2 regions of the Pseudomonas sp. CFBP 8772 genome follow, and region 2 is predicted to be linked to the other one. Evidence: predicted binding sites of a transcription regulator. Region 2 holds the regulator's gene; the other holds the start of a gene.
What was found. The regulator FliA, encoded in region 2, starts transcription of late flagellar genes. The targets are predictions, from matches to a motif close to CTAAAGTTTNNNNNNNNNNNGCCGNTAA.

Region 1: a site for FliA is predicted at 6,238-6,265, ahead of IFT99_RS24570 (methyl-accepting chemotaxis protein). Genes of this name have one in related genera too.

Annotation. Positions count from the first base shown of each region.
Region 1 is NZ_JACYUI010000018.1:5,310-19,799, reverse strand. Features, by position in the region: gene IFT99_RS26420 (phospholipase effector Tle1 domain-containing protein) at 1-1,253, shown strand, start outside; gene IFT99_RS24595 (DUF2931 family protein) at 1,250-1,888, shown strand; gene IFT99_RS24590 (hypothetical protein) at 2,007-2,549, shown strand; gene IFT99_RS24585 (DUF2931 family protein) at 2,546-3,184, shown strand; gene IFT99_RS24580 (DUF2931 family protein) at 3,282-3,920, shown strand; gene IFT99_RS24575 (NADPH-dependent 2,4-dienoyl-CoA reductase) at 4,016-6,055, opposite strand; gene IFT99_RS24570 (methyl-accepting chemotaxis protein) at 6,343-7,983, shown strand; gene IFT99_RS24565 (carbon-nitrogen hydrolase family protein) at 8,195-9,346, shown strand; gene IFT99_RS24560 (AraC family transcriptional regulator) at 9,350-10,390, shown strand; gene ilvA (threonine ammonia-lyase, biosynthetic) at 10,999-12,552, shown strand; gene IFT99_RS24550 (DUF2242 domain-containing protein) at 12,771-13,658, opposite strand; gene IFT99_RS24545 (3-phosphoshikimate 1-carboxyvinyltransferase) at 13,920-14,490, opposite strand, start outside.
Region 2 is NZ_JACYUI010000001.1:101,729-116,218, forward strand. Features, by position in the region: gene IFT99_RS00450 (anti-sigma factor) at 1-149, shown strand, start outside; gene flhA (flagellar biosynthesis protein FlhA) at 833-2,962, shown strand; gene flhF (flagellar biosynthesis protein FlhF) at 2,974-4,317, shown strand; gene fleN (flagellar synthesis regulator FleN) at 4,435-5,268, shown strand; gene fliA (RNA polymerase sigma factor FliA) at 5,265-6,008, shown strand; gene IFT99_RS00475 (chemotaxis response regulator CheY) at 6,252-6,626, shown strand; gene IFT99_RS00480 (protein phosphatase CheZ) at 6,646-7,434, shown strand; gene IFT99_RS00485 (chemotaxis protein CheA) at 7,579-9,903, shown strand; gene IFT99_RS00490 (protein-glutamate methylesterase/protein-glutamine glutaminase) at 10,319-11,491, shown strand; gene IFT99_RS00495 (flagellar motor protein) at 11,491-12,231, shown strand; gene motD (flagellar motor protein MotD) at 12,239-13,120, shown strand; gene IFT99_RS00505 (ParA family protein) at 13,158-13,946, shown strand; gene IFT99_RS00510 (CheW domain-containing protein) at 14,060-14,490, shown strand, end outside.

The sequences.
Region 1 (14,490 bases), on a different contig from region 2:
ATAACAGTTACGGGAATGCGCCGAGCAATGTGGCGTATTTGTATCAGCTGTACCCGGATAGCGCGGTAGATAGTATTTCGGTTGAAGCCAAAATCGGGTACATCAAGGCGTACGTGGAAGGTATCGGCACCCGCAGCGGCGGCAAGGATGCCACATTGGTTGGGCAGGCTCTCGGGCAAGGCGAGACTGGGGTGGTAGCTCGGGTCAAGCAGGCGCCAGCCCTGTTGGCGAAGCAGTTGGATCGTTTTCGCAAAGCAAATCCCGGCGTGTCTATAGGAAAAATCGAGTTCGACGTCTTAGGTTTCAGCCGTGGCGGTGCTGCAGCTCGGCATTGTGTCAACGAGGTGCTCAAGCCGAGACGAGGATTATTTGCTGGCCTGCTCAACAGCGGCGGGCCCGGATTATCAAAGAGTTTTAATCCTGTCGCCGACGTTGGCATTAACCTTATCGGCCTGTTCGATACCGTTGCGGCCATCTCAGACCCTTTACATGGGGACTTCAGTCCGGGGGATGATGTTAATCGTGGAGTCAATCTCTACCTGCCACCCGACTGCGCGCGGCAGGTCATTCAGCTAAAGGCGCTCGACGAGTATCGAACCGACTTCTCTCTTAATAACGTGCACCACACGCACCTCCAGATAGGCCTGCCGGGAGCCCACTCCGATGTTGGTGGCGGCTACCTGCCACGAGCACGAGAAAAGTTGTGGATGACGCAGCCCTGCAAGGCCAGCGTTCCGACCGGCCAAAGGGTTGAGTCCCATGCCGCTTGGGCCCGTGCAGAAGCGGACGCCAACGTCTTGCGCGAATCAGGCGTGGCCCGCGATGGCTACATTGCGGTGAAAGCCTGGCCTGCAGCAACTAACCCTCGCGGCAAAGCTGCGTCGGCCATGGAGCACTACTGGATAACCGTGCTGCTCGAACGCCCCGTGCATGGCGAACTGAGCCTGATTGCATTGCGGGTCATGCGTGATCTCTGCGTGCGCCATGGAGTGCCATTCGACGTCATCACCGATACGGATAAACGCTTCAAATTACCGGGTGAACTCATGCCCATAGCCGAGCGAATTTTGCAGCAGGTAATGACGGATAGGCTCGTAAGACTTGACCCTGCGCAGGAGGCGTTACTGCGCGCACGTTACATCCACATGTCCGCGCACTGGACCCCTGAGGGTCCCTTCTTGCTCAGCAAACCGGCACCGGCTAATCGTCGGAATGTGCATCTCAATCGTCCGCAGGAGGGTTATCCGGAATGAGGCACCTGGTCTTTGCGGTCGGATTCCTGATCAGCTTAAGTGCCTGTGCAACGGGAGGGTCAGTACCCCCGCCCGTCAAGCTGCCTTATCCGGCGTGGTATGTAGGCTTCGCCGCGCCAAGGCACATGGAGGTGTGGGTGGAAAGCGTCGACGTGCTCGATCAGCGAGGATACGTTTTCTTCAATGTGCATGCAGGGGTCGCCGGTTACACGCGTAAGCCCGAGGGTTGGCATAAAGGCACATCAGGCGGCAAACCCATCAACAACGTTGACTTACCAGACCAACTCCTTCTGCGTTGGCAGTCACTAGTGGAGCCTCAAGCTTACAAAATCAGCATTCGGATACCGCAGTGGGTCCGTGATGAGATGATCAAACCAGAGAAAGGATTTTGCCTCTGGGCTGGCGAGTGGAAAGAAGACTTTCGCGACACCATCACCTTAGGAATGGCGCCAGGGGGAATTGTAAAAGTGTGGTTAGGCGGATCGTGCTTGGGCTTTAAAGAAGTCGGCCGTTACCAGGCGAAAATCGAGCCGCTGGGCCCCAACCAAGACGGAAAAGGGTTGTTTTACCGAGCACCCAATCCAGCGGCGCAAGCCTGGATAGACCAGCATGGCATTCCGTATGGCAGTTGGTAATGCTGCTGCGGCTTCGCACCCATCGCGCCACCGCACAAATGAACGTCTCAGAATCCAGTGCGGCGCTCACTCTGATGTCGGCGGGGGCTATCTCCCACAAGCACGAGAAAAGTTGTGGATGACGCAGCCCTGCAAGGCCAGCGTTCCGACCGGCCAAAGGGTTGAGTCCCATGCCGCTTGGGCCCGTGCAGAAGCGGACGCCAACGTCTTGCGCGAATCAGGCGTGGCCCGCGATGGCTACATTGCGGTGAAAGCCTGGCCTGCAGCAACTAACCCTCGCGGCAAAGCTGCGTCGGTCATGGAGGACTACTGGATAACCGTGCTGCTCGAACGCCCCGTGCATGGCGAACTGAGCTTGATTGCACTGCGTGTCATGCGTGAGCTGGGGATACGTCACGGCGTTCCCTTCAAGGGTCTGGAAGCGCGGCCTGAACTCGCAGTGCCAGAGGAGCTTATGCCTATCGCCAAGCGAATCTTGCAGCAGGTCATGACAGACCGACTCGTACGCCTGGAGCCTGCTCAAGAGGCGTTGCTACGAGCGCGTTACATCCACATGTCCGCTCACTGGACCCCTGAGGGTCCCTTTCTATTGAGCAAACCGGCGCCGCTGAATAGTAGGAATATGCACCTCAATCGACCGCAAGAAGGTTACCCAGAATGAGACGGCTAATTTGCTTAGCCGGCATGCTGCTGAGCCTTACCGCGTGCGCGAGTGGGCCCAGACTCCCCCCGTTTCCTAAACTGCCGTATCCAGCGTGGTATATAGGGTTGGCCGCGCCAGAGCACATGGAAGTGCGGGTGGAGACCGTAGATGTTTTAGATCAGCGTGGCCTTGCATTTTTCCGAGTCCATGGCGGGGTCGCAAGCTACACCGGAAAGGTCGAGGGCTGGCATCAAGGAGGGGGCAAGTCGAAGCCTATAAATAACGTAGATCTGCCTGCCCAAATCTTTCTGCGCTGGCAGTCACTAATTGAGCCGCAAGCTTACAAGGCCAGAATTCCCATCCCTCAGTGGGTACGCGCTGAAATGGTTAGGCCAGAACGGGTCTACTGCCGCGGCTCAAAAGAATGGATAGATGGCTACCGTTTCTCGATTGCGCTGGGAATGGCTCCGGGAGGCATTGTGAAAGTCTGGGTTGGCGGGCCATGTTTAGGCTTCACAGAAGTCGGCCGTTACCAAGCCGAAGTCGAGCCGCTCGGCCCCTACCGTGGCGCGAGCAAGGGGAAGTACATCCCGCTCGAACCGGAGAACAAAGCTCACGTAGAACAGCACGGCATTCCCTATGGCAGTTGGTAACTCGGCCATGAGCGCTAACAAGGGGCATCACGGCACGCGACGGCTAGCACATTTGCGGCTTTGTTCAAGGCTTGCATTTGCAGACTGGGGTTCCCGAATGAGGCGTCTGGTCTTGGCGGTCGGATACCTGATCAGCTTGAGTGCCTGTGCAACGGGAGGGTCAGTACCCCCGCCCGTCAAGCTGCCATATCCGGCGTGGTATATCGGCTTCGCCGCGCCCAAACACATGGAAGTATGGGTTGAAAGCGTCGATGTGCTCGATCAGCGGGGATACGTTTTTTTTAACGTACATGCCGGAGTCGCCGGTTACACGCGAAAGCCCGAGGGCTGGCACAAGGGCACATCTGGCGGAAAACCCATCAACAACGTTGACTTACCAGACCAACTTCTTCTGCGCTGGCAGTCACTAGTGGAGCCTCAGGCTTACAAAATCAGCATCCGGATACCGCAGTGGGTACGCGATGAGATGGTGACGCCACAGCGCGTGTATTGCCGCAGTTCAAAAGAATGGATGGACGACTACCGTTTCGCGATTACGCTGGGAATGGCTCCGGGAGGTATCGTGAAAGTTTGGGCTGGTGGGCCATGTCTGGGTTTCAAGGAGGTCGGCCGCTACCAAGCTAAAGTCGAGCCCCTCGGCCCCAACCAAGACGGAAAAGGGCTGTTTTACCGACCACCAAACCCAGCAGCCCAAGCCTGGATCGACCAGCACGGAATCCCCTACGGCAGCTGGTAATCCCCCTCAACCGCCAGAGTCCCCTCAGACCCTGGCGGCACGCGATCCAACCCCGTCAAGCCCACCAGCCACATCACCCGCCAGAACCCAATCCCCTACAACCCCGCCGCCAACCGCGATCCCTGATCAATCGCCCGTTTGGCATCCAGTTCGGTCGCCACATCCGCCCCGCCAATCAAATGCACACTCTGCCCCGCTGCCTGTAACCCGTCATACAGTTCACGCAGCGGATCCTGCCCCGCGCAGATCACCACGTTGTCCACCGGCAGCAGTTTCTCCTCGCCTTCCGCGCCGATCCGAATGTGCAAACCGGCGTCGTCGATCTTCAAATATTCCACGCTGTTGAGCATCTGCACCTGTTTGTTCTTGAGCCCCGTGCGATGAATCCAGCCGGTGGTTTTGCCCAGACCGTCGCCGACCTTGGTGGCCTTGCGCTGCAGCAGGAAGACCTGACGCGCTGGCGCATGGGGATGAGGCTTGATCCCGGCCACGCCGCCCCGCGCTTGCAGCTGGGTGTCGATGCCCCACTCGTCCCAGAACGCGTCGCGATCCAGGCTGGTATAGACGCCCTGGTGCACAAGGTATTCCGACACGTCAAAGCCAATGCCGCCCGCGCCGATCACGGCGACGGACTTGCCAACCGGTTTGCGGCCGAGGATCACGTCGAGGTAGCTCAACACTTTGGGGTTGTCGACACCGGGGATGGCGGGCGTGCGGGGCGCGATCCCGGTGGCCAGAATCACTTCGTCAAAGCCCTTGCCAAGCAGGTCATCGACAGTGACGCGGGTGTTCAGGCGCAGGTCGACGCCGGTGGTCTGCAGCTTGCGGCCGAAGTAGCGCAGGGTTTCGAAGAACTCTTCCTTGCCCGGAATGCGCTTGGCGATGTTGAACTGCCCGCCGATTTCGCTGGCCGAGTCGAACAGCGTCACCTCATGCCCGCGCTGGGCCGCAACAGTCGCGGCAGCGAGGCCCGCAGGACCGGCACCGATGACGGCGATTTTCCGGACCTGGGTGACCGGCAGGTAATTGAGCTCGGTTTCATGACAGGCGCGAGGGTTGACCAGGCAACTGGTGAGCTTGCCGCCGAAGGTGTGGTCGAGGCACGCCTGGTTGCAGCCGATGCAGGTGTTGATCTCGTCGCTGCGACCGGCCGCGGCCTTGTTGACGAATTCCGGGTCGGCGAGAAACGGGCGCGCCATGGAGACCATGTCGGCGTCGCCTTCGGCCAGCACCTGCTCGGCGACCTCGGGGGTATTGATGCGGTTGGTGGTGATCAGCGGGATCGACACCGAGCCGCGCATTTTCGCGGTCACTTTGGCGAACGCCGCGCGCGGCACCTTGGTGGCGATGGTCGGAATGCGCGCTTCGTGCCAGCCTATGCCGGTGTTGATCAGCGTGGCGCCCGAACGCTCGATGGCCTGGGCCAGTTGCACCACTTCTTCCCAAGTGCTGCCACCCTCGATCAGGTCGAGCATCGACAGGCGATAAATGATGATGAAATTCGGGCCGACGGCTTCACGCACACGGCGCACGATCTCCACCGGCAGGCGCATGCGGTTTTCGTAGCTGCCGCCCCAACGGTCGGTGCGATGGTTGGTGTGGGCGACGAGAAACTGGTTAATGAAATAACCTTCAGAGCCCATGATTTCGACGCCGTCGTACCCGGCGGTCTGCGCGAGGCTCGCGCAAGTGACGAAATCCTGAATCTGCTTCTCGATGCCCTCTTCGTCCAGCGCTTTGGGTGTGAACGGGTTGATCGGCGCCTGGATCGCGCTCGGTGCCACCTGCTTGGGGCTGTAGGCGTAACGCCCGGCGTGAAGGATCTGCATGCAGATCTTGCCGCCTGCTTCGTGCACGGCGTTGGTGACAACCTGATGATTGGCCGCCTCCTCCGGCGTCGACAGCTTGGCCGCCCCCGAATACACCCCGCCTTCAGCGTTCGGTGAGATACCGCCGGTGACCATCAGGCCGACCCCGCCCCGAGCGCGCTCGGCGAAATACACCGCCATGCGCTCGAATCCGCCCGGCTTCTCTTCAAGCCCGGTATGCATGGAGCCCATCAGTGTGCGGTTGCGCAGCGTGGTGAAACCCAGGTCCAGGGGAGCGAGCAAGTGCGGGTAGTGGGGGGCGGCCATAAAAACTCCATCGAGCATCGTCACGGGGTGCGGGCGCTCTGTGGCGCCCGTCGAATCAGTCAGGGCCTTGGACGAGCACCCGGTACATGACGCAAACAGTAAACAGCAGCCCGGCCATGCTCAATGACTGGAAGTGACAAATCAATGATCAAGCAGTGCACCACATCGTTCGTCGGGCCACCCTCCAGACTTGGACGTCGCCGCCGATAGCACCATGACGACCTTGCCGTACTTCCCTGATGTCTGAGCAATGTCCTTCTTCTCAACACCTCGGCAGGACGCAACTAATGAGCTGGATCAATGATGCAAAAATTTCAACCAAGTTGATCACAGGCTTCGTGCTGTGCGCATTCATCACCTTGGGAGTAGGCGTGCTCGGAAGCCGTGGCGTGTCCGACCTGTCGGAAAGCCTGAAACTGGTGTTCAGCAATAACCTGGTGTCCGTCGCAAAAACCGGCGAGGCCAGAACCAACGCCGTAGGGCAAAGCCGCGATCTGTATCGGTTATACACGGCCACTGCCGCCGGCATGCCCCAGGGCGTGAGGGACGAAGTGATTGCCTCAATGAACGCCAATCAGCAGCAGAGCGAAAAAGCGTTCGCCGAATACCGCAAGACCCCGCTCGCCGACGATGAGCGCGCGGCGGGCGATCAGATGGAAAAGGACTGGCCGATCTACCAGGCGCTGGTCCAGAAATACCTCGGCCTCATGAAGGCCGGCGACCTTGATAGCGGCCGCGCGTTGTTGTTCGGCGATCTTCAGACGGCCTACAACGTGGTGCTCGATGAGCTGACCCTCATAGTTAACTCCAATAACCGGCAGATTGGCGAAGGCGCCGAGGATGCCGCCCGCATGGAGTCCTCCGCCAAGACCGCGCTGTACATCGGCATCGGCATTGCCTTTCTGGCGGCGATTCTGCTGGGCATGTTCATCAGTCGTCTGATCAGCCGTCCTATTGCTTATGCGGTCGCTAGCGCGCGGAGCATCGCCGGCGGTGACCTGACGCAACCCGTCGTCAGCACCGGCCGCGATGAAGCCGGGCAATTGCTGACGGCGCTGGGCGAAATGCAGGGCAGCCTGAAAAGCACCATTCAGCAGATTGCCGATGCGTCCAATCAACTGGCCTCCGCCGCAGAAGAGCTGACCACCGTCAGCGATAACGGCAGCAGAGGGTTGGTCCGCCAGAACGACGAAATCCAGCAGGCCGCGACCGCTGTGACGGAAATGACTTCCGCGGTGGAAGAAGTGGCCCGCAACGCCGTTTCCACGTCCGACGCGTCCCGAACCACCAGCAAACAGGCCAGCGACGGCCGTGACCAGGCCCGTGGCGCGGTCGAAGCCATTAACAGCGCGACCACCGAAATCGCCACCTCGACCAACATGGTCCGCGACCTCGCCGTGCAGGTGCGGGACATCGGCAAAGTCCTGGACGTGATTCGCGGCATTGCCGAACAAACCAACCTGCTGGCCTTGAACGCCGCCATCGAAGCCGCCCGTGCCGGTGAACAGGGCCGAGGCTTTGCCGTGGTTGCCGACGAAGTCCGGGCCTTGGCTGCACGCACCCAGGCCTCAACCGGTGAAATCGAAGGCATGATCAACAGCGTCCAGGCCAGCGCCGATCAGGCGGTGGGGGCGATGGGCAAAAGTCAGGCGCTGGTGACCGACACCCAGGCGCTGGCCCAGGCAACGGGTCGCGCACTGGAGCAGATCGCCGACGGCATCGCCCAGATCAACGAACGCAACATGGTCATCGCCACCGCCTCTGAAGAGCAGGCGAATGTCGCGCGTGAGGTGGACCGCAATCTGGTGAACATCCAGGACCTGTCTACCCAGACGGCGGCCGGTGCGCACCAGACCAACGCATCGACCCAGGATCTTTCCCGCCTGGCCGTTTCGTTCAACACGCTGGTCAGCCGCTTCCGCCTGTAAAACGCATCGCCCGTGATGCCTGCAAATCGCAGGCATCGCGGTTGATCCATACAGCGCAGGCGGCCGCCGATGCCGCCTCGCTTGAACCCATTCGCCGAATGGCCGCTCTGGCCGTTGGCAAACCTTCTCCAAAGCAGCGTTTTGCCGTAGCCTTCCGGCAACGTCATCGCGCCCTCCGCGCTTTCTTCCCAGAGGCAGCTCTCCTTTCTTCATGCGCAAAGTTCTCGGCTCACTTACCGCTGCGGTGCTGGTGATTCTTCTCGTCAGCTACGGGCTGTGGACGGGCAAGCGTCATGTCGGGCATTACCTGACGGACCTGCGCATTCAGCTGGTGATCAACGACGGGCAACCCGGCGAACGCGGCAACCTGCTGGGCATTCAGCCCGAGTTGTTCCCTTCCGATTATTCGAGTGCCAAACGCCTGCATCGCAAGCTGGCGTCGTACCTGGTCCAGGCCCGCGACCATGGGCTGCTCAACGATAAAACCATTGTGGTGCTGCCCGAGCACATCGGCACCTGGTTGTTGGCGGTGGACGAAAAAGCCCAGTTCTACCAGGCCACCACCTTCGACGAGGCGATGAACTGGCTGGCGTTCAGTAATCCGTTGCTGTTCATCGACGCAGTGATTCACGCGCGGGGCAGCAGCCGCTTCGAGGACGCACGCCTGCGCATGAAGGCGCACAGCATGGCGCAGGATTATCAGAACGTGTTCGGCGGGCTGGCGAAGGAGTTCGGCGTGACGCTGGTGGCCGGCTCGATCGTGCTGCCCAGCCCGCACGTGGAAAACGGCGAACTGCACATCGGCCGCGGCGCGCTCTATAACAGCAGCCTGGTGTTCGGCCCCGACGGCCTGCCCTTGGGACAGCCCCAGCGTCAGTTGTTCCCGGGCTGGAACCAGCGGGGTTACATCCGTCCTGGCAAGGACGCGCCGCTCAACGTGATCGACACCCCGGCCGGCCGTTTGGCGACATTGATCGGCAGCGACAGCTGGTACCCCGACAATTACGCGCGACTCAACGCGAGCGGCGTCAAGCTGATTGCAGTACCGGCCTATGTCGCCGGCACGTACGGCTGGACGCAACCCTGGCGCAGCGACAAGCATGACGCGCTGGCGGCCCATTTGAATCTGGGGGCCAAACCGATCACCCAGGGTGAAGCCTGGCGCCGACTGGCCCTGACACCGGCCAGCACGGCGAAGGCCGGCGTCAGCGTGTTCATGCGCGGCCAGTTCTGGGACCAGGGCAGCGCCGGCCACAGTTTCGCCAGTCGCGGCGGGCAAAGCGTCGCCGAGCAGTCCATCAGCGCTGCCCCGAAAGGCGTTCGCCCCGGGCATGGCGCCCGCCTGATCAATCTGTGGTTGTAATCGATGACCTCTCCTCGCGTGCGTCTGGGCGATCTGTCAGTGGGGTTCGTCCACAGCCTCGCCGACGCTGTTCGCAACGAAGGCCAGGACCCGCAACCGCTGCTGCAGCAATACGGCCTGGATGCCGCACGACTCGGTGAGGCCGGCGCCCGGCTGTCGATCCCGCGCTACATGCGCCTGGGCCATGGGGCCATCGAGCTGACCGGCGTGCCTGCCTTGGGCCTGCGGATGGGCCAATCCAGCCGTCTGAGCCACGCCGGTCTGGCGGGCATCACGGCCGCGCAGGCGCCGACCGTGCGCGAAGCGGCGCGCACGCTGATTCGTTTTGAACCGCTGTACGGCTCGAATTATCGCGGCCAGTCGAGCCTGCACGAAGACAGCGACGGCGCCTGGCTGCGCTTCTATTCCATCAGCCCGTACAACGGCTACAACCGCTTCGTGGTGGATTCGATCCTCAGCGGCTGGCTGCACCAGCTGTCGACGCTGAGCGGGACGACGCTGATAGCCGAACGTCTGGAGATCGAGTTCGACGCCCCCGCCTACGCCGCTGAATACGCCGCGCTCTGCGAGCAGCCGGTCGGTTTCGCGGCGGGCGTCAATCAGTTGCGCCTCAACCAGCGTCAGCTGGGCCTGCGCAACCCCGACCACGTGCCGAGTACCTGGCGGCATCTGCTGCAGGTGTGTGAACGGGAACTCGAACAACTCACCCGAACCCGCAGCCTGCGCGAGCGCATCACCCAATTGCTGGGGCCGTTGTTGAATGGGGGGCGGGAGCCGGATCTCGAAGAAGTGGCCGCGCGACTGAAGCTGCCGACCTGGACCCTGCGCCGCAAGCTGGCGGACGAGGGCACACAGTTCCGTGCGATCCTCAATGACACCCGGCGCGACCTCGCCATGACCTACATCCGGGACACCGAACTGGCCTTTGGCGAAATCGCCTACTTATTGGGATTTGCGTCAGCAGAAGCCTTTCAGCGGGCCTTCAAACGCTGGACCGAACAGACGCCCGGTGCGTTTCGTCGCAGCCAGCGCAAGTCACTCTGACTGGCAGGCGTGGGTTTTCCTACAACTCGGTGGCGTCTTCTGCGGGTTCCAGCGGGTCCATCTCGTAGGCCTGGTATTCCAGCAGTTCTTCTTGGTACTCGTCCATTTTTGCGCCCTCGTGGCGGGTTCTTGTGATCGGTGGTGTTCTTGTGTCGCTGAGTCATTCAGCTGCAGATTCACTGACTACGAACCCAACCCTAAAGTGCCCTCATGAACAAAAAATGAAGGCCCGTTGAACAGTAGACGCGCGCGGATAAACGGCGACGGCCCAAGGGATTGTTAGCCTTGTCTGGGTCTGGCATTTGTTTTTTCCTGACTGTCAGTTTTTGAGCGATGACGGCGTCGCCCACTTGACGACTGCGCCGTGTTCGCCATAGTCTCGACGCCATGAACGCATCCCAGCATTTCTTCGGCCCGATAATTATTACCGCCATTCCAGTCATGGCGGGTTAGCCGACGTTTGCACCCAACCCGCCCTAGAGGCGGGTTTTTTCTCTCTGTCTCCCGGGCCAAAAACCACATCAGGAGCCAGACATGATCATTCGCCCTTCCCTCGCCTGCTTCGCCGCCCGCCTGATCATCCCAAGCCTTCCGACGAGGCCCTCACGATGAGTCAGCCACCGGCCTACCCGCTTGTTCAGGGCGACCTGCTCAATCACTACGTCAAAAAGATCCTCAACTCCCGCGTGTACGACGTTGCCGTGGAAACCCCGCTGCACGCCGCTCGCCAGCTCTCCGAGCGCCTTGGCAACAACGTCCTCCTAAAGCGCGAGGACCTCCAGCCGGTGTACTCCTTCAAGATTCGTGGCGCCTACAACAAGCTGGCGCAGCTGAGCCCGGAAGAACTGGCGCGGGGCGTGGTGACGGCGTCGGCGGGCAACCATGCCCAAGGCCTGGCGCTGGCAGCAAAGACCCTGGGCGTTTCGGCGACCATCGTGATGCCGAAGACGACCCCCGAGATCAAGGTCGAGGGCGTGCGCTCCCGGGGTGGAAAGGTCGTACTGCACGGCGACTCGTTTCCCGAAGCGCTGGCGTATTCGCTGAAGCTGGTCGAGGAACATGGCTACGTCTACGTCCACCCCTACGACGACCCTGACACCATTGCCGGGCAAGGCACTGTGGCGATGGAAATCCTGCGCCAGCATCAGGGGCCACTGGACGCGATCTTCGTGCCGGTCGGCGGCGGCGGGCTGATCGCCGGCATTGCGGCCTACGTCAAATACCTGCGCCCGGAAATCAAGGTGATCGGCGTTGAGCCGGACGATTCCAACTGCCTGCAACAGGCCATGGCTTACGGCGAGCGGGTGGTGCTGCAACAGGTCGGCCTGTTTGCCGATGGCGTCGCGGTGGCGCAGATCGGGCAGTACACCTTTGACATCTGCAAGGACTACGTCGACGAGGTGATCACCGTCAGCACCGATGAAATCTGTGCGGCGATCAAGGACATCTACGACGACACCCGCTCGATCACCGAGCCCGCCGGCGCGCTGGGCGTGGCCGGGATCAAGAAGTACGCCGAACAGTACGACGTCACCGGGCAGACGTTTGTCGCCATCGACTCTGGGGCCAACGTCAACTTCGACCGCCTGCGTCACGTCGCCGAGCGCGCCGAACTGGGCGAAGGCCGCGAGGCGATTATTGCCGTGACCATCCCGGAACAGGCGGGCAGCTTCAAGGCCTTCTGCGAAGCCATCGGCAAGCGGCAAATCACCGAATTCAACTACCGCTACCACACCGACCGCGAGGCGCACATCTTCGTCGGCGTGCAGACCCACCCCGACACGGACCCTCGCAAAGCGCTGATCGCGAGCCTGACAGAACAGGGTTTTCCGGTGCTGGACCTGACCGACAACGAACTGGCCAAGCTGCATTTACGGCACATGGTCGGCGGGCATTCGGAGCGGGTCAGCGATGAAGTGGTACTGCGCTTTGAATTCCCGGAGCGGCCGGGTGCGCTGTTCAACTTCCTGAACAAGCTCGGCGGCAAATGGAATATTTCGATGTTCCACTACCGCAACCACGGTGCGGCGGATGGCCGAGTGGTGGCGGGATTAGTGGTGCCGGAGGATGAACGGCATCTGGTGCCACAGGCGCTGGGGGAGATTGGTTATCCGTACTGGGACGAAACCAGGAATCCGGCGTACAAACTGTTTTTGGGGTGATGCGGCTACGGATGACACCGAAGATCTGCAGGCCCAGCGCACCCTTGTGGGAGCGAGCTTGCTCGCGAAGAGTTCAGTACAGCCATTAAATCTCCAGTGGCCGAAATGCCCTCTTCGTGAGCAAGGTGGAGCGCCACCCCGGTCACTCCCACAGCTTTTGCATTTGCTGCACGTGCGGTGTCAGCACGCGGGACCTCTGCTGGGAATTAGCAGATGACTCACTGCGCCGGCGTTGATTCTACCGCTGGCGCAGCGCTCGGCTCGGTGGTCGTTGCCGGCGCAGGCGCTGTGGCAGGCGCGGCCTCGGCAGGCGCCGCTGTTTCGGTTTTCAACGGTTCCGCCTCGGCAGGCGCAGGCATCGGCTCGCTGCTCTGCTCGGCAGCGGCCGCAGGTGGGGTCGCAGGGGTCGCCAGTGGCGCTGGTGCGACGGGCGTAGTGGGTGCAGGCGTGGCAGGCGCCGCTGCAGCAGGTGCAGCGGCCGGCTTTTGCTCCGTCAACGCCGCCGGCTTGCCTGGCACCGGCTCAGGCATGCCCAGATCGGTTTTAGGCTTCTCTTCAATGTGTGCAGCCTTCTTCAGTTCAGGCGGCAGGAAATTTTCCACCAGCGCGAAGAAGCGATCATAGAACTTGGGCGACGCCACGGTTTCACTGGCGACCTTGACCATCGAGTCGTCGGTCGAACCAATCGGCATCGAGACCGAGCCCAGCACGCCGACCCCCAGGCTGGCGGAGTTATTGACCTTCTTCAACGCATAGCGATCCTGCAGCGCATTGGCGAACATCGTGGTCCGTTTATCAGCACTGCCGTCCGGCGCACACACCACGTTGAAGCTGATCTCCATGTGGGTTTCGCCGGTTTGCTGAAAGCTCTTATGGCCGCTGATCACTTTGGGATCGCTGCTGGTAATGATGTAGCCCTGACTCAACAGCGCCCTTCGGGCCGCTTCGCAGGTGGCGGTATCCGAGACCGGGTAGCTGCGGGAGAATGTCCCGGCATCGTCGAAATTCTCATGCTCATAGACCGTCGGTTTCTTCGACGAGCAGCCTGCGGCAGCCAGCAGGGTGATGACCCAGCATGCGGTACGAAAGCTCAGTAATTTAGGCATCAAACATCCTGGGGCAATTGGTCGACTGAAAGTGGACCGGAGAAAACGCCGGTAAGTCTGCAACAAGCCTGCCATGGGATCAACGCAGAGTTTGCAACCGTGTGGATACATCGAAACGGCAACCGTGAACGGGGCCTGTACGCGTGGGCCTGTCAGGGCAGCGCAGGTTGCGCTGATCAGACTGAAACGGGGTCGGAAAAGTCGCCCCACCGGGCCTGGCGTCCATCAGCCGACGGCTGCAGGCCCGGCATGCCCTGCGCCTCAGACCTCGCCGTGCACCAGTTTGACGCCGAGGAATTCCAGCGCGCGCCAGTAGCCAGGATAGGTTTTGCCTACGCACTCCGGGTCCTGAATTCGCACGCCCGCCACTTTCAAACCGGCCAGCGCGAAACACATGGCAATGCGGTGGTCGGAATGGGTATTGATCAGCGCGTGACTGCTGGTGCCCGCCAGACTCGGATCAGCGGCAACCAACAGATCGTCGCCTTCTACCGAGGCCAGCCCGGCCCGAACCTGATTCAGACCATCGTGCAGCGCCTGTACGCGATCGCATTCCTTGACCCGCAGGTTGGCCAGGTCAACGAAGCGCACAGGCGTCTCGTTGAAGGCCGCCAGCACCGCCAGCGTAGGAATCGCGTCCTGCATCTGTGAGCCGTTTATGACCGCAGGCATCTTCGGAAACTGCGCGATCACTTCCATGGCCTTGGCGTCTGGCTGAGTGAACGCCTCCCCCGCCACGCCCAGGTCGATCTTGCCGCCGGTCAGCGCCTCGGCAGCCCACAAATAGGTTGCGGCCGAGGCGTCGGGCTCGATCTGATAATCGCAGGCGGTG
Region 2 (14,490 bases):
GCCAGACCCTCTCCGTCTCCGTAAACAAACTGCCGCCCCTGCAACCCAACCAACTCTTCGAACTCACCCTCGAAAACCCCAACGGCTCCCCGACCGGCAAGCCCACCGGGCCGATTCAATTCATCGGGCGGGCAGTGAAAGTGATCTAGCGCTTGGTGGGGACAAGCGCTTGGCGGGGACAGATTAATTTACGGTGAAGCGCTGTAAATAAATCAGTCCCCTCGAGCCGCCCTCGAGGCGATCAGCCGTGGGTGCGGGACGCCAGGCTTGCGGTGTCCCACCTGACGCCTTCCCGGCTAAAGCCGGTCCCACAAAAAGCAGCGCGTGCATTCAGTGAAATTGGTGGTGGTCACACAGGCCTATTCCCGGCTAAAGCCGGTCCTACCAAGCGTAAGCGCGCTTCTGATCTTCATGCACAAAAAGTCCAGACACCACCCATCGCGACTTGGGTGCAGGCTGAACGCAGGTCTCGCGGAGTGGGCCGAGCCGCATGGATGCGGCGAGAGCCGCCCCCCGCCATGGATGGCGGATGGCGGCGGGCCCACGGAGCGGGACCGGAGTGAAGGAACCCCGACGAAGGAGGGGCCCAACCAGGAGCAAGCACCTTTGGTTACTTGGGGTGCTTTTCCAAGTAACTCGCCGAAGGCGAAATGTCTGCCGTTAGGCAGATGCTTTTGATCTTGACTCATCCGGCACCCGACGGAAATCGCGGATCTGAATACTGGCACTCTGATATTTTCAACCCACTGTCAAATGTTGGACCCCTTCTTGCAATAACCCCGATACAACGCTTCGGCGTCAAAAGATTGATTTAACGCGCAGGTGCCCATCGGTGGAACGCTCACAACTCATCTCCCACGCCAGAACCGGATTGATCGGCCTGGGCCGTGGACAACTTGGCGTACCGCTACTGCTCCTCGTCATGCTCGCCATGATGATGCTGCCCATGCCGCCGTTCCTCCTGGACGTCTTCTTCACCTTCAACATCGCCCTGTCCATCGTCGTCCTGCTCGTCTGTATCTACGCCCTGCGGCCCCTCGACTTCTCCGTATTCCCGACCATCCTCCTCGTCGCCACCCTGCTGCGACTGGCCCTCAACGTCGCCTCCACCCGCGTCGTCATGCTCCACGGCCAGGACGGCCACGCCGCCGCCGGTAAAGTCATCCAGGCGTTCGGTGAAGTCGTCATCGGCGGCAACTACGTCGTCGGTATCGTCGTCTTCGCCATCCTCATGATCATCAACTTCGTCGTCGTCACCAAAGGTGCCGGGCGCATCTCCGAAGTGAGCGCGCGCTTCACCCTCGACGCCATGCCCGGCAAACAGATGGCCATCGACGCCGACCTGAACGCCGGCCTCATCGACCAGCCCGAAGCCAAACGCCGTCGCCTCGAAGTCGCCCAGGAAGCCGAGTTCTACGGCTCCATGGACGGTGCCAGCAAATTCGTCCGCGGTGACGCCATCGCCGGCCTGCTCATCCTCTTCATCAACCTCATCGGCGGCATGCTGGTGGGCATCCTGCAACACGGCATGACCTTCGGCGACGCCGGCAAGGTCTACGCGCTGCTGACCATCGGTGACGGTTTGGTGGCGCAATTGCCATCACTGCTGCTGTCCACCGCGGCCGCGATCATGGTGACCCGTGCGTCCGGTTCGGAAGAAATGGGCAAGCTGGTGGGCCGCCAGATGTTCGCCTCCCACAAGGCACTCGCGGTTTCCGCCGGGATCATGATCGTCATGGGCCTGGTTCCGGGCATGCCGCACTTCTCCTTCATCAGCCTCGGCCTGGTCGCCGCAGGCGGCGCGTACCTGCTGTGGAAGAAAGAGAACCAGGTCAAGCTCGCGGCGGTGCAGGAGGTCAAGCGTCAACAAGAGCTGCTGCCATCGCCGACCCGCGCGCAGGAATCCAAGGAGCTGGGCTGGGACGACGTCACCCCGATCGACATGATCGGCCTGGAAGTCGGTTACCGCCTGATTCCGCTGGTGGACCGCAACCAGGGAGGGCAACTGCTGGCGCGGATCAAGGGCGTGCGCAAGAAGCTCTCCCAGGAGCTGGGCTTCCTCATGCCGACCGTGCACATTCGCGACAACCTCGACCTGGCGCCCAGCGCCTATCGCCTGACGCTCATGGGCGTGACCCTGGCCGAAGCCGAGATCTACCCCGACCGCGAACTGGCCATCAACCCCGGCCAGGTATTTGGCAGCCTCAACGGCATCACTGCCAAAGACCCGGCGTTTGGCCTGGAGGCCGTGTGGATCGAAATCAGCCAGCGCGCCCAGGCGCAATCCCTCGGTTACACCGTGGTGGACGCCAGTACCGTGGTGGCGACCCACTTGAACCAGATTCTCTACAAGCACTCTCATGAACTGATCGGCCACGAGGAAGTCCAGCAATTGATGACCCTGCTGGCCAAGGGATCGCCAAAACTGGCGGAAGAGCTGGTCCCGGGTGTGCTGTCGCTGTCGGCCCTGCTGAAGGTGCTGCAGGCGCTGCTCGCCGAACAGGTACCGGTTCGCGACATCCGCTCCATCGCCGAGGCTATCGCCAACAACGCTGCGCGTAGTCAAGATACCGCCGCGCTGGTGGCTGCAGTACGGGTCGGATTGTCCCGCGCAATCGTCCAAAGCATTGTCGGCATTGAGCCGGAGCTGCCTGTGATCACCCTTGAACCAAGGTTGGAACAGATATTGCTAAATAGTCTGCAGAAGGCAGGTCAGGGTCAGGAAGAAGGCGTTCTCCTCGAACCGAGCATGGCTGAGAAACTTCAGCGCTCGTTGATCGAAGCGGCGCAGCGTCAGGAGATGCAGGGGCAGCCGGTTATTTTGTTGGTCGCAGGTCCGGTTCGCGCCATGTTGTCCCGCTTTGGACGGTTGGCTGTACCGAATATGCATGTTTTGGCTTACCAGGAAATTCCTGACAATAAGCAAGTCACCATCGTAGCGACTGTCGGGCCTAACGGCTGAGGTAGTGAGTCATGCAAGTTAAGCGTTTTTTCGCCGCCGATATGCGACAAGCCATGAAACTGGTTCGCGATGAGCTGGGCGCTGAAGCCGCCATCATCGGGAACCGGCGGATCGCCGGCGGCGTGGAACTGACCGCGGCCCTGGACTACAAGTTGTCTGCGCTGGCCCCCCGTGTGCCGAACATCGAACTCGAAGAAGAGCTGCGCAAGACTCAGTCGCGCATCGTCACCGCTCAGGCGGAGCTGACCCACCGCAGCGAGCTGGACACTGTCGCCAATCGCCAGTTGTTCGTCGGTCTGGCGATGGATGACAGCAAGCAGATCGAACCGACCCTGGAAGAACCGTTTCGCCCGTCGGTCCACGCCGCTGTTGCCGCCGAGCGTGCCGAACGCAACGCCGAGCCTGCCGTCGGCGACCGTGCCTACGAAGCGATGCGCTCCGAATTGAACGGCCTGCGCGAACTGCTGGAAGTCCAGCTGGGCTCGCTGGCCTGGAACCAGCTGCAAGGCAGCCGTCCGCAGCAGGCCAACCTGTGGCGCCGTCTGCAGCGTGTCGGCCTCTCCGGCCCACTGTCCCGCGATCTGTTGGCGATGGTCCCGGAATCCGGTGATCAGGCTCACACCTGGCGCATGCTGCTGGCCCATCTGGCCCGCATGATTGCCACGCCGGACATCGAGCCGCTGGAAGAGGGCGGTGTGATTGCCATGGTCGGCCCTGCCGGCATGGGTAAAACCACCACGCTGGCTAAACTGGCGGCCCGATATGTGTTGAAATACGGCGCGCAAAATATCGCGCTGGTGAGCATGGACAGTTTCCGCATTGGCGCTCAGGAACAGCTTAAAACCCTGGGCCGGATCCTCAATGTACCGGTCACCCACGTCGACCCGGGCCAGTCCCTGGCACAGGCGCTGGAGCCGCTGTTGCGCAAGCGCGTGGTGTTGATCGACACCGCCGGCCTGCAAGCCAGCGATCCGGCACTGCGTCTGCAACTGGAAACCCTCGCCGGCCGTGGCATCAAGGCGCGCAACTACCTGGTGCTGGCAACAACCAGCCAGAAGCAGGTGCTGTCAGCGGCTTATCACAGTTACAAACGTTGCGGCCTGGCCGGGTGCATCCTGACCAAGCTCGACGAAACGGCCAGCCTCGGCGAAGTGCTCAGCCTGGCCGTGACACACGAACTGCCTGTGGCCTATCTCACGGATGGCCCACGGATACCGGATGATCTGCATTTGCCGCGTCGGCACCAATTGGTGAGCCGGGCTGTGAGTGTGCAGATGCAGGAGGAGCCTAGCGAGGAAGCGATGGCGGATATGTTTGCGGATCTTTATCACAGCACCGGCAAGCGTGCGGGCTAGGTAGAGAAATGACAGTGGAATTTTCCTGCATCGATGGTCTGCCAGGCATTGTTCAGGCACTGAACGTGCAGCCCGACATGTGGCTTAGGTCTAAGCAAGACAAGGTAAACAATTAACATGGGCAGCATGCATCCCGTACAGGTTATCGCGGTGACCGGTGGCAAAGGTGGCGTAGGCAAGACCAACGTTTCAGTGAATCTTTCACTGGCGCTGGCCGAGCTGGGACGTCGCGTCATGCTGCTGGACGCCGATCTGGGTCTGGCCAACGTCGACGTATTGTTGGGTCTGACCCCCAAGCGCACCCTGGCTGATGTCATCGAAGGGCGGTGCGAGCTGCGCGATGTCCTGCTGCAGGGCCCGGGCGGCGTACGCATCGTGCCGGCGGCATCGGGCACCCAGAGCATGGTCCACCTGACCCCGGCGCAGCATGCCGGGCTGATTCAGGCTTTCAGTGACATCGGCGACAACCTCGATGTGCTGGTCATTGATACGGCCGCCGGCATCGGCGAGTCGGTCGTGAGCTTTGTCCGCGCCGCCCAGGAAGTGCTGCTGGTGGTGTGCGACGAGCCCACGTCGATCACCGACGCCTACGCCCTGATCAAACTGCTCAACCGCGATTACGGCATGAACCGCTTCCGCGTCCTGGCCAACATGGCCCAGAGCCCGCAGGAAGGGCGCAACCTCTTCGCCAAGCTGACGAAAGTCACCGACCGTTTTCTCGACGTGGCCCTGCAGTATGTAGGCGCCGTGCCGTACGACGAATGCGTACGCAAGGCCGTGCAGAAACAGCGCGCCGTGTACGAAGCGTTTCCGCGTTCCAAATGTGCCCTGGCGTTCAAGGCCATCGCGCAGAAAGTCGACACCTGGCCGCTGCCGGCGAACCCGCGCGGTCACCTGGAATTTTTCGTAGAACGCCTCGTGCATCACACCAGCGCAGGGCCCGTCTCATGACAGCAAGTGGCTATCGCATGTACAGCAAATCGTCCAAAGACTCCCAGTATGAGCTGATCGAGCGTTATGCACCGCTGGTCAAACGAATCGCCTACCACTTGCTGGCGCGTCTGCCGGCCAGTGTGCAGGTCGAGGATTTGATTCAGGCGGGCATGATTGGCTTGCTCGAAGTCTCGACCAAATACGACTCCACCAAAGGGGCCAGTTTCGAGACGTACGCGGGTATTCGTATCCGTGGCGCGATGCTCGACGAAGTGCGCAAGGGGGACTGGGCACCGCGCTCGGTCCACCGCAACACGCGCATGGTCAGCGACGCGATTCGTGCAATCGAAGCAAAAACCGGCCGTGACGCTAAAGATCACGAGGTTGCTGCCGAACTTGAATTGAGTCTCGACGATTACTACGGGATTTTGAACGATACCCTGGGCAGCCGCCTGTTCAGTTTCGACGACCTGTTGCAGGACGGCGAACACGAAGGGCTGCACGAGGACGGCGCGAGCCAGTCCCTCGAACCGTCGCGGGATCTGGAAGACGAGCGCTTCCAGGCCGCGCTGGCCGAGGCGATCGCCAACTTGCCCGAACGTGAACGCCTGGTCTTGTCGCTGTACTACGACGAAGAGCTGAACCTCAAGGAAATCGGTGAGGTCCTGGGGGTCAGCGAATCGCGTGTCAGCCAGCTGCACAGTCAATGCGCGGCGCGGCTGCGCGGTCGTCTTGGCGAGTGGCGCGCACGTTCGTGAATCAGGCGCAGGCCATGAGGCCTGCGTGTTTTGCTTGTAAGACCGGCTGTGCAAGACGTGAGCGGGAAGCAAAAGAGACACGGCAGGAGTCGGTCGAACCGGGTCGTAGATGATCCGGTTTCGCTGCGCTCGTTCCGGTCGATTGAAACCCCTTTTCATGTTCGGCACAGACGGTATTGATTGGACGCGCGTTCAGGTGCTGAACGCGTTAAAGACTGCTTGGAGGTCGAATTGGACAAGAACATGAAAATCCTCATCGTTGATGACTTCTCAACGATGCGGCGGATCATAAAAAACCTGTTGCGTGACCTTGGGTTCACCAACACGGCCGAAGCAGATGACGGACTCACCGCATTGCCCATGCTGCAAAGCGGCGCTTTTGACTTCCTCGTCACTGACTGGAACATGCCGGGCATGTCCGGCATCGACCTGTTGCGTCAGGTGCGTGCCGACGAGCGTCTGCGCAGTCTGCCGGTGCTGATGGTGACTGCCGAAGCCAAGCGCGAGCAGATCATCGAAGCCGCTCAGGCCGGTGTGAACGGCTACGTGGTGAAGCCGTTCACCGCGCAAGTGCTCAAAGAAAAAATCGAAAAAATATTTGAGCGCGTCAATAGCTGATGTCCGCTGCGAGGGCGCTATGGATTCCAAAGATTCGACAATGGGTGACTTTGAGTCAACCCTGAAGAAACACGCACAAGAGCTGGTCGCGAGCCTTGAAAAAGGCAAGTTCGGCGACGCCGTGCAACTGATCCATGAGCTTAACCAGACCCGCGACCGCGGCCTGTATCAGGAAGTCGGCAAACTGACGCGCGAGCTGCACAGCGCGATCGTCAACTTCCAGATCGACCCGAACATGCCCCAGGCCGAGGAGGTCTCCCAGATCACCGACGCCACCGAGCGGCTGTCGTACGTGGTCAGGCTGACCGAAAACGCGGCCAACCGGACCATGGACCTGGTGGAGCAGAGCACGCCGTTGATGCACGGGCTCAGTGACGACGCCAAGGCGTTGAGCGCCGATTGGGGACGCTTCATGCGCCGCGAAATCAGCGCCGAAGAGTTCCGTGATCTGGCCCGCCGCGTCGATGTGTTCCTGACCCGCAGCGAGAAAGAGACCACCGAAGTCTCCGCGCACCTGAACGACATTCTGCTCGCTCAGGATTACCAGGACCTCACCGGTCAGGTGATCAAGCGCGTGACCACGCTGGTCACCGAAGTCGAGCGCAATCTGCTCAAGCTGGTGCTCATGGCGAGCCAGGTGGACCGCTTCGCGGGCATCGAGCACGACCAGGAAATGTTCCGTCAGCAAAAAGAACAAGAAAAACTTCACTCCAAGGGTGAAGGTCCGCAGATTCATGCCGATAAACGTGAAGACGTTGTATCCGGACAGGATGATGTTGACGATCTGCTATCCAGCCTCGGATTCTGATTCGGTCATTCTGTCTCGGTCTTCAGGTTTTCTGTGAAAGTGGCTGCTGGACCCGCGCGCCAATGCTTCGACGAAAGCAATGCGCGCAGGCCGTCAGTGCAGCCTCCGGATCGGTTTGACGGTTAATTTTAGGAGCACCCCCCAATGAGCTTCGGCGCCGATGAAGAAATCCTTCAGGATTTTCTGGTAGAGGCCGGCGAGATTCTCGAGCTGTTGTCAGAGCAGTTGGTCGAGCTGGAAAGCCGGCCGGACGATGCGGACCTGCTCAATGCAATTTTTCGCGGTTTTCACACTGTAAAAGGGGGCGCCGGCTTCCTCCAGCTCAACGAGCTGGTTGAATGCTGTCACATCGCCGAGAACGTGTTCGACATCCTGCGCAAGGGTGAACGCCGCGTCGACTCGGAGCTCATGGACGTGGTCCTTGAAGCACTCGACACCGTCAACAGCATGTTCGGTCAAGTGCGCGAGCGCTCCAGCGTTACCCCCGCCACACCTGAATTGCTGGCCGCGCTGGCTCGCCTGGCCGAGCCTGCTTCGCAAGAGGAAGTGGCTGCAGCCCCGGTGGTCGAAGAGCCGGTGGCTGAAGCGCCGTCCGAAGACATCACCGACCTTGAATTCGAACAGCTTCTGGATTCGCTGAACGCCGTCAAGGCGCAAGCGGCGGGCGGTCCTGCACCGGTTGCCTCTGCCCCTGCGGCAGCCGCACCTGTCGCGGCAGCACCGGCGGCAGCGGCTCCCGCTGCACCGGCCGGCGCTGCGGCCAGCGATGAAATCACCGACGCTGAATTCGAATCACTCCTCGATCAGTTGCATGGCAAAGGCCAGTTCGCCGTCGATGCCGTGCAACCGCCGGCGGCCGTGACGCCGTCTGCCGCACCGGCCAGTGACGAAATCACTGACGACGAATTTGAGTCGCTGCTGGATCAGTTGCATGGCAAAGGCTCGTTCTCGCCGGATGCCGTTGGTACTGCTGCTCCTGACGCCGCGGCTCATGCTGCTCCTGCTGCCGCTGCGCCTGCCGCGCCGGTTGCACCTGCGGCCCCGTCGAAAGCGGCGGCCTCGGACGAAATCACCGACAACGAATTCGAAGACCTGCTGGACCAGTTGCACGGCAAAGGCAAGTTCGAACCTGCGGTGGCCGCCGCGGCACCGGCCAACAAGCCTGAGCCCGTCGCAAAAGCCGAACCTGCCAAACCGACGCCTGCTGCGGCGGCACCGGCCAAAGCGACGCCTGCCTCTGCGCCTGCTCCGGCGCGTGCTGCTGCTCCGGCGGCCAGCGAAAAACCGCCGGCTGAAGCCGAAACCACCGTGCGCGTCGACACCGCGCGGCTGGACGAAATCATGAACATGGTCGGTGAACTGGTGCTGGTGCGTAACCGCCTGGTGCGCCTGGGCGCCAACAGCGCCGATGAAGCCATGTCCAAGGCCGTGTCCAATCTGGACGTGGTGACTGCTGACCTGCAGACCGCGGTCATGAAGACCCGCATGCAGCCGATCAAGAAAGTGTTCGGTCGCTTCCCGCGACTGGTTCGCGATCTGGCGCGTCAGTTGAAGAAAGAAATCAGCCTTGAACTGGTGGGTGAAGAAACCGACCTGGACAAAAACCTCGTCGAAGCCCTGGCCGACCCGCTGGTCCACTTGGTGCGCAACGCGGTCGACCACGGTATCGAGTCGCCTGAAGAGCGCGAGGCGTCGGGCAAGGCCCGGAACGGTCGTGTGATTCTCTCGGCCGAACAGGAAGGCGATCACATCCTGCTGTCGATTTCCGATGACGGCAAAGGCATGGACCCTGCGGTCCTGCGTGCGATCGCGGTCAAGCGTGGCGTGATGGACAAGGACGCAGCGGATCGCCTCAGCGACACCGACTGCTACAACCTGATCTTCGCACCGGGCTTCTCGACCAAGACCGAGATTTCCGATGTGTCCGGGCGTGGCGTGGGCATGGACGTGGTGAAAACCAAGATCTCCCAGCTCAACGGCTCGATCAACATCCATTCGACCAAGGGCCTGGGCTCGAAGATCGTCATCAAGGTCCCGCTGACCCTGGCGATCATGCCGACGCTGATGGTCATGCTGGGCAATCAGGCCTTCGCGTTCCCGCTGGTCAACGTCAACGAGATCTTCCACCTGGACCTGTCGACCACCAACGTCGTCGACGGTCAGGAGGTGGTCATCGTCCGCGACAAGGCGCTGCCACTGTTCTACCTCAAGCGCTGGCTGGTCAGTTCGGCGGCTCACGAGGAGCAGCGCGAAGGTCACGTGGTGATCCTGTCGGTCGGCACGCAACGCATCGGCTTCGTGGTGGATCAGTTGGTCGGCCAGGAAGAAGTGGTCATCAAGCCGCTGGGCAAGATGCTGCAAGGTACGCCGGGCATGTCGGGCGCCACCATCACCGGTGACGGTCGCATCGCACTGATTCTCGATGTCCCGAGCATGCTCAAGCGCTACGCGGCACGACGGATTGGTTAGGCAGGATCGGCTTAAGCAGGCGGCTTTCGATGTTCTGTAGGACCGGCTTCAGCCGGGAAGAGGGCAGGGTGAACTCCCTCGATTTTGTGGTGTGAAACCCGACGCCTTCTTGTGTAGGACCGGCTTCAGCCGGGAAAGGGCCGGTATGGACACTCTGGATTGCGCGGTGTGACATCCGACGCGTTCCCGGCTGAAGCCGGTCCTACTAAGGGAAAGGGCCGGTATGGACACCATGGATTTTGCGGTGTGACATCTCACGCTTTCCCGGCTAAAGCCGGTCCTACAAATAGACCCGGTCCTGTTTTAAGCGCGAAAACCGGTCTCACTGGCCTGTCCCGTATCGCCAATGTGACCCAAGCTACGTGATTCAGGGCGCGCCGACCCTCAGGGGTGGCGCGCGCTCTTTGGAGTGTTTATGGCAGTCAAGGTTCTCGTCGTGGACGACTCGGGTTTTTTCCGACGTCGTGTTTCGGAAATTCTCTCTTCAGATCCCACGATTCAGGTGGTCGGTACCGCCACCAATGGCAAGGAAGCCATTGAACAAGCCCTGGCCCTCAAGCCTGACGTGATCACCATGGACTACGAAATGCCGATGATGGATGGCATTACCGCGGTCCGTCACATCATGCAGCGCTGCCCGACCCCGGTGTTGATGTTCTCCTCCCTGACCCACGAAGGCGCCCGAGTCACCCTCGATGCGCTGGACGCTGGCGCCGTGGATTTCCTGCCGAAAAACTTCGAAGACATCTCGCGCAACCCAGAGAAGGTCAAACAGATGCTGTGCGAGAAAGTACACAGCATTTCCCGCAGCAACCGTCGTTTCGGTGGTTACACCAGCACGCCTGCCGCAACGCCGGCAGCGGTACCTTCCGCCTCAACGCCGGCACCGCGCAGCACGTCTGCCGCACCGAGCCCGTCACGTTCGGCGCCAGCCCCTGCGCCTGCACGTACAGCCGCGCCAGCGCCGCAGCATCATGCACCGGCGTCCCATCACCACGCGCCGACGTCGGCTGCGCCCAAGCGCAAAGCCTACAAACTGGTCGCGATCGGCACGTCCACCGGTGGCCCGGTGGCCTTGCAGCGGGTGCTGACCCAACTGCCGGCCAACTTCCCGGCGCCCATCGTGCTGATCCAGCACATGCCGGCCGCGTTCACCAAAGCCTTCGCCGAGCGCCTCGACAAGCTCTGCCGCATCAGCGTCAAGGAAGCCGAGGACGGCGACCTCCTGCGTCCCGGTCTGGCACTGCTGGCCCCGGGTGGCAAACAGATGATGGTCGACGGTCGCGGCGCGGTGAAAATCCTGCCGGGCGACGAGCGCCTGAACTACAAGCCGTGCGTCGACATCACCTTCGGCTCGGCGGCGAAGTCCTACAGTGACAAAGTCCTCGCCGTCGTCCTCACCGGGATGGGCGCTGACGGCCGTGAAGGCGCCCGTCTGCTCAAGCAGAGCGGCAGCCAGATCTGGGCGCAGGACGAAGCCAGCTGCGTGATCTACGGCATGCCCATGGCGATCGTCAAAGCCGAACTGGCCGACGCCGTTTACAGCCTCGACGACATCGGGCGCCACCTGGTGGAGGCCTGCAGCTGATGGATGTCTTGACGCTGATAGGGATCATCCTGGCGTTCGTCGCGATCATTGGCGGCAACTTCCTGGAAGGCGGGCATCTGGGCGCCTTGCTCAACGGCCCGGCCGCGCTGATCGTGCTTGGCGGTACGCTGGCGGCCTGCCTGGTGCAGACGCCCATGAGCGCGTTCAAACGGGCGATGCAGATCTTCATCTGGATTCTGTTTCCGCCACGCATCGACCTGGCCGGCGGCATTGATCGCGTCGTGTCCTGGAGCCTCACTGCGCGCAAAGAGGGCCTGCTGGGCCTCGAAGCCGTGGCGGACTCTGAGCCCGATGCCTATTCACGCAAAGGCCTGCAACTGCTGGTCGACGGCGCTGAACCGGCGGCCATTCGCGGCATTCTGGAAGTGGACTTCATCACCCAGGAAAGCCGCGACATTCAGGCCGCGAAGGTCTACGAAAGCATGGGCGGCTATGCGCCCACGATAGGCATCATCGGCGCCGTCATGGGCCTGATCCATGTGATGGGCAACCTGGCCGACCCCAATCAACTGGGCAGCGGTATCGCTGTCGCGTTTATTGCCACCATTTATGGCGTAGCGTCCGCAAACCTGTTTCTTCTGCCAGTAGCGAACAAGCTCAAGGCCGTGGCGATCCGCCAGTCGCGCTACCGCGAAATGCTCCTCGAAGGCCTGCTCTCGATTGCCGAAGGCGAGAACCCGCGCTCGATCGAACTGAAGCTGCAAGGCTTCATGGAGTGATGGACTGATGGCCCGCCGACGTCGCCACGAAGAGCACGAAAATCACGAACGCTGGCTGGTGTCCTACGCGGACTTCATCACCTTGCTGTTCGCTTTTTTCGTGGTCATGTATTCCATCTCGTCGCTGAACGAAGGCAAATACAAGGTGCTGTCCGAGGCGCTGGTCGGGGTCTTCAATGAGCCTGAGCGCAGTGTCAGGCCGATCCCCATTGGCGAGCAGAAACCGCAGACCGTACGACCCGCCGACCCGCTGGTTCAGGACAGCGACCAGACCGACGCCGCCCTGGGTCAGGCTGCGGACGACCCGCTGAAATCGATTGCCGATGACGTCAACGCGGCGTTCGGTGACCTGATCGCTTCCAAGCAGATGACCGTGCGTGGCAACGAGCTGTGGATCGAGATCGAGCTCAATTCCAGCCTGCTGTTCGGCAGCGGCGACGCGATGCCGAGCAATCAGGCGTTCGACCTGATCGACAAGGTCGCGAAAATCATCAAGCCGTTCGACAACCCTGTACACGTCGAAGGATTCACCGATAACCAGCCGATCAACACCGGGCAGTTCCCGACCAACTGGGAGCTGTCGTCGGCGCGTTCATCGAGCATCGTGCGCATGCTGGCCATGGACGGGATCAACCCGGCGCGGCTGGCCTCGGTCGGTTACGGCGAATTTCAGCCGCTGACCTCCAACGCCACCGCTGACGGCCGCGCGCGCAACCGCCGCGTGGTGCTGGTGATCTCGCGCAACCTGGACGTGCGCCGCAGCCTCACAGGCTCGGGCACCACGGCCAATGCAAAACCGGATGCTGCGCTGCGCCGTGCTGGCACACAAACTGCACCGGTCCCGGCCAAGCCGCCGCAAGGCGTCAAATCTTCGTCATCTGCCCCTTAAACCCGGTCGTCGCTTTGGTCGGGGGGAAAACGAGTACATGAGAGTCTGGGCAGTAGCCAATCAGAAAGGCGGGGTCGGCAAGACCACCACCTCCATCGCTTTAGCCGGCTTGCTGGCAGAGGCGGGCAAGCGCGTGGTCGTGGTGGATCTCGATCCCCATGGCTCGATGACCAGCTATTTCGGTCAAGACCCCGATACGCTGGAACACAGCAGCTTCGACCTGTTCCTCAACAAGGGCGTGGTGCCTGAAGGCTTGCCTGGCCAGTTGCTGCTGCCGACCAGTGACAAACGTATTTCCCTGCTGCCGTCGAGCACCGCGCTGGCCACCCTCGAACGCCAGTCGCCGGGGCAGAGCGGCCTGGGGCTGGTGATTGCCAAGAGTCTGGCGCAGCTGTGGCAGGACTTCGATTACGCGATCATCGACAGCCCGCCGTTGCTCGGCGTGTTGATGGTCAACGCCCTGGCGGCGAGCCAGCAACTGGCGATCCCGGTGCAGACTGAATTCCTGGCGGTGAAGGGCCTGGAGCGCATGGTCAATACGCTGGCGATGATTAATCGTTCGCGCAAGGTGCCGCTGCCGTACACCATCGTCCCGACGCTGTTCGACCGCCGCACCCAGGCGTCGATGAGCACCCTCAAGCTGCTGCGTGACAGTTATCCGGACCACGTCTGGAATGCGTTCATTCCGGTGGACACGCGGTTGCGCGATGCCAGCCGCGCCGGCGTGACGCCTTCGCAGTTCGACAACAAGAGCCGTGGCGTGCTGGCCTACCGCGCGTTGCTCAAACACATGCTCACCGAACAGCTTGTCGGGCAGGTGGCCTGAGTGTCCGCTGATCATTATTTGTCGAGCGGCGCGTCTGCACGCTCAAGTCCATCGGCTATGCAGCCGATATCTGTTTCAGGCGGCAATCGCATCACTACTTTTCGGGCTCCCGTATGAACCGCCCCCTGGACATCGCTACACGACCACAACTGGCGCTGCAGAACTACCTTGACGCGTTGCTGTTTGACGCGACCGAGGAGTTGCAGGTCGTCGAGTCCGTCGATGAATTTCAAGCGGCCGTGCTCGAAGAGCAGGCCCATGACGCACGCATGCGTTCCGCGGTAGCGGCGGCTGTGGCTGCCGCGTTGCCCCCTGCGCTTCCTGCGTCCCAGCCTGCTCCGATGAGCCGGCCTGCGCCGGTGTCGCTGGCCTATACGGCTCAGCCTGAACCGGTCGCCGCGCGGGTGATGGAACGGCCGGTGGTGATGCCACCGGTGATTCTGCCGCCGGTCATCATGCCGGAGGTCGAGCCTGCCGTTGAGAGCCCGGCCCTTGAGGCCCGGGTGGTGGAAGAACCACCGGTGGCCCTGGTCGAGCCGGTGGT